2 regions of the Brevibacillus nigriterrae genome follow, and region 1 is predicted to be linked to the other one. Evidence: riboswitches for the same ligand, from Rfam matches in the RefSeq annotation. Region 1 holds a riboswitch; the other holds the start of a gene.
What was found. A riboswitch is a leader RNA that binds a small molecule or an ion and turns the genes downstream of it on or off. The one in region 1 is predicted to bind S-adenosylmethionine.
Positions count from the first base shown of each region.

Region 1 (4,816 bases):
TCCGTAGGCTGCTGCCATCCCGATAGCCGGTGCTCCTCGAACTTGCAGGTGTCTGATTGATTCCCATACCTGCTCAGATGTAGTGAGAGGCAGGTATACCGTCTCAACAGGAAGCAATGTCTGGTCAAGTAACTCCAGATGATCATTCTCCCATCTCACGGGTGTTATTCTTGTTGCCGTTGTCATACCGCTTCCTCCTGCTGAGCTTGAATCGACACATTCCATACCAGGTTGCTAATATCTGTGCTCGCTTTGATGTTTTTACGCTCCAGGATCAGTGCCTTGCCAATTTCCAGTGCAAGGCGCTCTGCTTCTGCACGTATTTCCACATTTTCAATCGAGTTCAAATCAGCTACGCCCGCCAACCCGATGACTCTGCGCAGCACCTCACATCCTGCATAACCAGCCGTATCCTGAAGCAAATCTGCCACGTAATCCTGCCAGAAGTTCTCTACATGCGCACTCCGTTCTTTGCTCTGTCTGTGCCACAATTGGACAAAGTTATATACAAACTCCTGCCATACGTTCTCTACTGTTTCAAGCAGGTACTGACGATACGCTGCTCGGTTGGCATCTGAGCCCGGCAAACCGTGCTGTGCAGCATAGTTGAGCAGCAGATTGGCAATGACCTGACCGATATCAAAGCCAATCGGACCATAATAAGCAAATTCAGGATCAATCACCTTTGTGCTGGTCGGGGTGACGAAAATGCTACCCGTGTGCAGGTCGCCATGAAGCAGTGCCTCTGCTCTCGTGAGGAAGCCAAACTTCAGCTTCGCAATTTCCCGTTTCAGCGGTACGTTTGCCCAAATCGCCTCAACGTCTTTGCGAATCAAAGGGTTAAAGATATTGGTTTCGGCATTTTCATAGGGATCAGTAAACACCAAATCTTCGGTAATTTTGCAAAGCTCTGGATTCACGAATGTTGCGACTAATGATTTTTTTTCATACGGATGCACACCCAAATCCGATGTGAAAAAGAGAGTTTCAGCCAGGAATCGACCGATATGCTTGGCAAACAGCGGATATTGTTCCCCTTGGATCAATCCTTTGCGCATGATCGTGTGGTCACTCAAGTCTTCCATCACGGTAAGGGCAAGCTCTTGATCAAAATGATAAACCTGTGGAACCAGATCAGGAACCAGCTTGTTTTGAATAGCAAGTGCCGAGCTTTCGATCCGTGCACGATCAAGTGTCAAAGGCCACGACTCACCAACTACTCGTGCGTACGGCAATGCTTGCTTGACAATGACACTTTTGCCAGTTGCTTCTTCACGAATATGAAAAACCAGATTCAGGTTCCCATCGCCTATCTCATAGCTTGATAATTGCGAATCTTGCGTAAATAAACTAGGTAAACCACGAACATAATCAACGGCTTCCTGTTCAGTTAACGGACGGTATGTCATCGCTTTTCCTCCTCATTCCTGCCTTGTAATCAGCCTAAAAGAGCCATTTGCTTTTCATACATGTCAAGCGGATTGGTCAACTCGTTCAACTGTGCCATCAAGCGGTAATCCACTAATTTGTGCACTTTGCAATCGGCTATATCATCTGCTATTTCTTCTCGGGTCAATACTTCCCAGTTTCCTTCTCTGCGCTTGACGAACAAATCTTTTCCACGATACGAAATCCAGACGTGACTGGTTGGACAGGCAGGCGAAAAGAGCCGTGACCGTTTGAGTGTATCGTCTCCCCTTTCCATCGCTAGAAGAAACAACACCCGCCACGCATTCTCCACGTCGGTAGACAGCAGAAGCTGCCACGAGCCGTTTTCCACAGGACTTACCTTGCCACGCAGGTGACCGAAAGCATGATTCAATGCATTTCGTGCATTCCCTTCGTCGATAAGATCAACCTCGCATTCCTGTAATTTGTCACATAACCAGTCCGCAAATTGAGTCCAATCCCGATTTCCCGTTTCTTTCGCACGTTGATTCTGTTCCTTGAATGCTTGCACAATATCCTGATAGGTAGAATACGAGTGAAGCATGATTAAATATTTGTACTCCGACCAAACTTGCTCACACCAATTTTTTGATAATGTCACCATGAAAAAAGACCTCTTTTCCAAAGAAAAGAGGTCCTGTGCATACGTTGTCATAACGTCGTCGTTCCCCCTTATCTTCCAGAATTATTTCTTCTGCAGGAATTAGCACCGTGCACTTTTCTTGCTCGATAACAGATGCAAGAAATGTGTCGGTTGCTGGGTATCATCGGGCCAGTCCCTCCACCGTCTCTGGATAAGGAAATCCATATTTAGACTATTCAATTTGCAATTACGATGAATCATACACACGGTACAAGCCAGTTGTCAACAACTTTTTGCAAATTAAAAATGAAGTTGACGTTTGTGAAAAATCGTCTTATGATTTGAGTACTGTGTTTGTAGTTGCTCAATTCCATATATTCAGACATTACTCTTATTGTGAGAAGGCGGAGGGACTGGCCCGATGATGCCCGGCAACCGGCGTACGAAACAGGTACGAAACGGTGCTAAATCCTGCAAAAACCTGATTTTGAGGTTTTTGAGAGATGAGAGGAGAAGCGAACAATCGTAAGCCCGCCTCCTTCTCGATGAAGGAGGCTTTTTATTTTCTACAAAGGAGGCTTATCCGTGGGCAGTGATTCTATTCTTGTAACCTACGTAACGCAAGCAAAAGATTTAGATAAAAAAGCTGCTGCGATTGCTGTCGGCATGACTGTTGGTTCATGGACCGATCTTCCCCTCGCCAAGCAGGAAGCACTTCGTCCCTATCTTGGAGAAGTTCATGCTGTTCAACCGCTGGAAGAGTTGGACAATGGCGAGATCCGGGGGACAGTTACCATCAGCTATCCAACAATCAACTTTACACGTGATATCCCTTCCCTTTTGACGGGTGTATTCGGCAAGCTGTCTATGGATGGCAAAATCAAATTAGTCGATATACAATTGCCCGATTCATTTGTTGCTGGCTTTCCAGGACCGAAATACGGCATCGACGGCGTGAGGGAGATACTTGGTGTACATGACCGACCACTGTGTATGAGCATATTTAAATCGTGTCTGGGTCTGCCCTTCGATGAACTGAAGACACAATTCCGTGCCCAGGCACTGGGAGGACTCGATTTGGTCAAGGACGACGAGATCTTCTTTGCTGACGATCAGGCGCCGTTTCTTGAGCGAATCCGTGCTTTCCGTCAAATAGCCGAGGAAGTACAGCAAGAAACAGGCAAACCCGTGCTTTATGCAGCAAATCTCACGGGCCCTTCCCATGAATTGCTAGATAATGCGAAGCGTGCGATCGATAACGGAGCCCAATGCTTGCTGTTTAACGTACTCAGCTTTGGATTCGACACCCTGCATCGGCTCGCAGCCGATCCCGATATCACCGTCCCGCTGATGGCCCATCCAGCACTGGCTGGTGCGCTGTACCCTTCACCTGACTACGGCATCCGGACGTCCCTATTATTGGGTAAACTGATGCGGCTTGCAGGTGCGGATCTAGTTCTGTTCCCTTCTCCTTATGGAAATGTCGCATTGGATAAACAAGAAGCACTTCAGCTTGCAGCTAATTTAACCGTAAATGACAGTCAGTTGAAACGCTCTTTCCCTGTTCCGTCAGCAGGGATTCATCCGGGGTTAGTACCTCAACTTTACGCAGATTTCGGACTGGATCAGGTGGTGAACGCAGGTGGCGGCATCCACGGCCATCCTGGTGGAGCAACAATCGGAGCTAGAGCATTCATAACAGCAATTGAAGCAGTCGTTAGTGGAATTCCATTAGCCGAAGCGGCAACGAACAGTGAGGCTTTGGCGATTGCTTTAGATAAGTGGGGGCAAAAGTAATGCAAAAACAAGTCGTTCTCTTTTGTGACTTCGATGGCACAATCACGGAAAAAGACAATATCATTGCCATCATGCGAGAATTTGCTCTACCTGGCTGGGAAGAGTTGACCGATCAAATTCTGGGCCAGCAGATCTCGATTCGGGAAGGTGTGGGCAAACTGTTTGCCACTATTCCCTCTCATCGTAAACAAGATATTGTTGATTTCCTATTACGAGAAGCAAGGATTCGAGCAGGGTTTGCTGAATTTATCCAATACTGCAAAAAACAGGATATCACTCTCTTGATTACAAGCGGCGGCATTGATTTCTTCGTCTATCCCATGCTCGCTCCTTATGGCTTGGATGAGCATATCTATTGCAACGGCAGCGATTTCTCTCAAGACACGATCACGATTACCTGGCCTCATGCATGCGATGAACACTGCACAACGGATTGCGGTATGTGCAAGACAGCAATTATCAGACAATACGATCCATCCACCCATTACCGAATCGTGATTGGTGACAGCATTACGGATTTGGCAGGAGCCAAGATCGCCGACTTTGTCATAGCCCGATCTCTGCTGGAAACCAAATGTAACGAACTGCAGTTGCCCTATCGCCCATTCTCAACCTTCTTTGATGTGATTGACGCCTTGGAGCAGATAACGAACGGACAGGAGGTGCGCTAGCATGAGCGATTTGGAGCAACTGCGAGCCGACGCTTATCTGAGGCTGGATGAGGCCAAAATGACCTTTGCCAGACGTGATTGGTTCCCCGGCACAAGCGGCAATCTGTCGATTAAATTGACAAGTGACCCGCTACTCTTTGCAGTAACTGCCAGCGGCAAAGACAAAACAAAATGCACACCTGAAGATTACTTGCTGGTAAATGAATCGGCCCAACCAGTAGAAGAGACCACCTTGCGACCATCGGCGGAAACCTTGATTCATGCAGCCGTTTATCGGCACATCCCAACCGCTGGAGCATGCTTTCACGTCCATACG
Region 1 covers NZ_JBNCMT010000004.1:206,619-211,434, forward strand. The annotation lists gene mtnA (S-methyl-5-thioribose-1-phosphate isomerase) at 1-186, opposite strand, end outside; gene mtnK (S-methyl-5-thioribose kinase) at 183-1,409, opposite strand; gene ACPW7N_RS04980 (YbgA family protein) at 1,439-2,053, opposite strand; SAM riboswitch class I at 2,119-2,250, opposite strand; SAM riboswitch class I at 2,421-2,542, shown strand; gene ACPW7N_RS04985 (2,3-diketo-5-methylthiopentyl-1-phosphate enolase) at 2,618-3,829, shown strand; gene ACPW7N_RS04990 (2-hydroxy-3-keto-5-methylthiopentenyl-1-phosphate phosphatase) at 3,829-4,500, shown strand; gene ACPW7N_RS04995 (methylthioribulose 1-phosphate dehydratase) at 4,502-4,816, shown strand, end outside.

Region 2 (4,816 bases), on a different contig from region 1:
ACCCAACTGTTGCATTTGACGTGCAGAACTTGAAGCCAGGCGATTTCATGGTCAGATACTTCGATATTATGAACAGTGGCACGCTTGATATAAAGGATGTTCTCATGCACACCAGTTACACAATCGATGATGCAAAAGGTGATAACGGTTCAAATGATTTCGCTAGTCACTTAAACGTAGAGTTTCTTACAAGTGATGGGCAAGTAATCGTCCTCAATAAGACATTAAAGGAATTAAAAGCACTGACGGATAACAAGAAATCACCCGATATCTCTTCCTTGTATAAAACGAAAGATAAGGATCTACCTGTAGGCGATATAGATACGGTCGCCATGAAAATTGTGTTCAATGATAATGGCCAAGACCAGAATATCTTCCAAGGTGATAAAGTAAACCTCAAATTTAAACTGGAGGCCACACAAACAGCAGGTGTTGAAAAATAATGAACAATACAGAGGCACGGACCTTCCATCAGGAGTGAAGGTCCGTGCTTTTATTTTGGCTGTGCGGATGGGTTGTCTTTCATACTCTGGTTGTAGGTGAACCTATCTTCGTGACTGATGTGTATAGGTATTTTTACATGGTACGATAGTTTCGAATTGGTCTTGTCGCTATAGTAGGGGGGATAGGTATGAGGAAGTATCGGTTGAAGTTAATCCTCGGCTCAATCGTTTTGCTAGGGGTAACCACCTTTTTATCTGCTAATCAGCCCTTTGCAGGTACAGGAGCATACGAGACTAACTATAAGATCGATCTGGACTTGAATCCCTCCACAGAGCTGTTAATCGGGGATAATATGAAACCAGGTGATTGGATTACTTCCAACATGGAAGTTCAAAATAACGGGAATATTGACTTTAATTACTCGGTTAGTGCTACCCAGCAAGCAGGTTCAGAGGAACTTTATAATCAAATTGTGCTAACTGTTTCTGATAGCAAAGGCAAACTATATGAAGGGCTTCTTCATGATCTGAATCAACTCCCCTTGGGGACGATTGCCAGCTTCCAGAAAGCCAATATTACATTTGTTGCGAAATTTCCTTATGAGGCAGGAAATGAGTTTCAGAGAAAACAAACTGCATTTTCGTTAGATTTTCAAGCGATTGGACACGAACAACAAATTCCTGATGGAGACTGCTTCGAACCTCCGTTTAGCAATCAGAACTTCACTCTGCACCAGAAGTCGACGGTTCCTATTAAATTTCATCTACACGATCCATCAGGACAACTGGAAACTGCCTCTCGTAGTGATGTCCGCCTTGAAGTTACAGGGCCTGGCGTGAATGGAGGCACGGTCAGCTACGTGTTCAGTATGAAAGATGGAACACTGAAGTTTGATAATAAAGTTGATGAACCTCATTACTTAGCAAGATTCTCTACGTTTGATTATCCTGTGAAGAACGACGGAACTTACGTGGCTACGGTGTATGTGGGCAACCAAGCATATTGTGCCAAAGAATTCATGGTGTTAGAACATGGCAGCCGTTCGAATTAACCTAAAAAATAAAGATAGCATAACCTGTAAAACGAAAAGAGCTTTCCCTTATGAGAAGGGGAAGCTCTTTTTTGGATCGATCTGGTTTTGGTTAGGCTAATGCAGCTTTCAATGCTTGATCCAAATCTTCGAGGATATCTTCAATCGCCTCTGTACCGATGGAGAGACGGATCAACTCTGGATTTACACCTGCAAGACGCTGTGCTTCCTCGGTAAGTTGCTGGTGCGTAGTGCTCGCAGGATGAATAATCAGCGATTTGGAATCACCCACGTTAGCCAGATGAGAGAACAACTTAACGTTCTCAATCAGCTTCTTGCCTTCTTCTACGCCGCCTTTGATCCCGAACGTAAGGATGGCGCCTTGCCCTTTTGGCAGGTATTTTTTCGCCAACTGATACTGGGAGTCTGTCTCTAGCCCCGGATAGTTGACCCATTCCACATTCGGATGGCTGGCGAGGAACTGGGCTACAGCGAGTGCATTCTGGCTGTGACGCTCTACTCTCAGATGGAGTGTCTCCAGCCCTTGCAGGAACAGGAACGCATTGAACGGAGATACGGCAGCACCAATGTCACGTTGCAATTGTACACGAGCTTTGATGATGTATGCCAGGTTGCCAACAGCCTCCGAGTAGACGACACCGTGGTAGCTTGGATCAGGAGTGGTTAAGCCTGGGAACTTGCCATTGTTCCAGTCAAATTTGCCTGAGTCTACGATAATACCGCCGATGGAAGTCCCATGTCCGCCAATAAATTTGGTAGCGGAGTGAATGACGATATCAGCACCGTGTTCAATTGGGCGGCAGAGGATGGGTGAAGCAAATGTATTGTCTACGATCAACGGAATGCCGTTCTCATGGGCGATGTCAGCAATAGCAGAGATATCAGCTACGTTAATACGTGGGTTACCGATTGTTTCAATAAATACAGCTTTCGTTTTATCGTTAATCTTTTCACGGAAGTTCTCTGGATTGGATTGATCAACAAAGTGTACTTTCACGCCAAGCTTCGGAAGGGTATGGGCAAACAAATTATACGTTCCGCCATATAAGCTGCTGGAGGACACGACCTCGTCGCCTGCCTGTGCGATGTTCAGGATAGAAAAGGTAATGGCTGCCTGACCAGACGATGTTGCGAGGGCACCGACGCCACCTTCCAGTAACGCAACTCGCTTTTCGAATACATCCTGGGTAGGGTTCATGATGCGAGTATAAATATTTCCGAACTCTTTCAAAGCAAACAAATTCGCAGCATGCTCGGCATCACGGAATACATACGATGAAGTCTGGTAAATCGGAACGGCACGAGATCCTGTTACCGGATCAACCTCCTGTCCTCCGTGTAGTGCGATCGTTTCTGGTCTCCACTGTTGGTCTGCCATGTACATCATCTCTCCTTTAGATAAATGGGGAAATAAAAAAGCCTTCCTCTGAGTAGAGGAAGGCGCATACACTAACGGTCGCTACATTCATCTCTCAGAATCAATTGGATTCTGCAGGATTTAGCACCTTGCATGTTGTCATGCCGGTTGCCGGGTTTCATCGGGCCAGTCCCTCCACCACTCTTGATGAGTTTTTAAGTTTTATGAAAATTCATCCATTTTTGTATTGGTTTTAATTCTAAGCGTGCTGGTCGGAATTGTCAACATAAAAAAGTTAATATTTGCTATAGTGAAATTTATACAAATATTGGAAACTTTATGTAGAAAAATGCGTATTACAGGATAGGCACCATCTCAGATAACTGCAGTTTCATTGTAGAAAAGAAATGAGGGTGAAAACGTGCATGTTGGATACGATTTTTCTTATCTGTATCGGATTCGGTTTGCTTTATGCTTGCGTGACGTTGCTCTTTGGAGATAGCGGCGGGTGGCTGGATCATTTTCAAATCCCTGTTATCCAACCGTTGACACTGGTGAGCGGGATTACAGTATTTGGGGGAAGTGGATTTTTGCTTACAAGACTTACTACCTTCACCACGCTCACTACCATTCTCTTAAGTTTGTTAAGCGGTGCCATTATCGCTATTCTTTCGTATTTTATCTGGATTGAACCAATGAATCATGCGGAAACATCAACAGGGTACTCCATCATGCAACTGGTGGGCAGGGTTGGAGAAGTATGGACGACGGTTCCTGCAACTAGTCTAGGAGAAATTGTCATCCCAATGGTAAATGGAACGACTAACCACATGGCTGCAAGCTGGTTGAAGGAGCCGATACCGGAGGGAACCAAAGTGATTGTAGTGGAAGTCAAGGACCACGTTTTGTACGTAAAGCCGCACATATAAGAATTTGATAAGGGAGTGTTCCGTTTGACAGAACCATCGATTCTCATCACAGTCGTAGCTGTACTTGCGGTGCTGGTAGTTCTGGGTATTGCCTTTTGGGCGAGATACAAGACAGTCGGTGCCGACCAGGCGATGATCGTAACAGGCAGTTATCTCGGAAGCAAGAATGTGTTGACGGATGAATCGGGACGCAAGATGAAGATCGTGCGAGGCGGAGGTGCGTTCATCCTGCCCATTTTCCAACAAGCGAATTTCCTCAGTTTGCTATCCCATAAACTCGATGTCTCAACGCCGGAAGTTTACACCGAACAAGGGGTTCCGGTCATGGCCGACGGGGTAGCGATTATCAAGGTAGGCGGTTCCATCGAAGATATCGCAACCGCTGCCGAGCAGTTTATGGGCAAATCGGATGAAGCACTGCAAGGTGAGGCGCAAGAAGTGCTGGAAGGTTACCTTCGTGCGATCCTCGGCAGCATGACAGTAGAAGAGATTTATAAGAATCGGGAGCGTTTTGCTCAGGAAGTTCAGTCGGTTGCTGCCAAAGACCTCAAGAAGATGGGCTTGTCAGTTGTCAGCTTTACGATTAAAGATGTACGAGACAAGAACGGGTATCTAGCTGCTCTGGGTATCCCGCAAATTGCTGCGGTGAAACGGGATGCGGTCATTTCACAGGCAGAGGCTGACAAGGAAGCACGGATTAAACAGGCGGAAGCAGAGCAAGAAGCACGTAAAGCGGAATTGCTCAAAGAAACCAACATTGCGGAAGCGGAGAAAGAAAAGGAACTGAAGGTCGCTTCCTACAAACAGGAACAAGACCGAGCCAAAGCAGCAGCCGACCAGGCGTACAAACTGCAAGAAGTGATGACCAAACAACAGGTAACGGAAGAAGAAATGAAGATTGACATCGTGCGCAAGCAGAAGGAAATCGAGCTGGAAGAAAAGGAAATTCTCCGCAGGGAGCGCCAATACGACGCCGAAGTGAAAAAGAAAGCAGACGCCGACCGTTATGCCGTCGAGCAGTCCGCTGAGGCAGAG
Region 2 covers NZ_JBNCMT010000007.1:126,442-131,257, forward strand. The annotation lists gene ACPW7N_RS07420 (TasA family protein) at 1-443, shown strand, start outside; gene ACPW7N_RS07425 (hypothetical protein) at 632-1,495, shown strand; gene ACPW7N_RS07430 (homocysteine synthase) at 1,587-2,873, opposite strand; SAM riboswitch class I at 2,958-3,066, opposite strand; gene ACPW7N_RS07435 (NfeD family protein) at 3,278-3,781, shown strand; gene ACPW7N_RS07440 (flotillin family protein) at 3,806-4,816, shown strand, end outside.
Region 2: linked by a shared signal. The riboswitch ahead of ACPW7N_RS07430 (homocysteine synthase) and the one ahead of ACPW7N_RS04980 (YbgA family protein) in region 1 are both predicted to bind S-adenosylmethionine.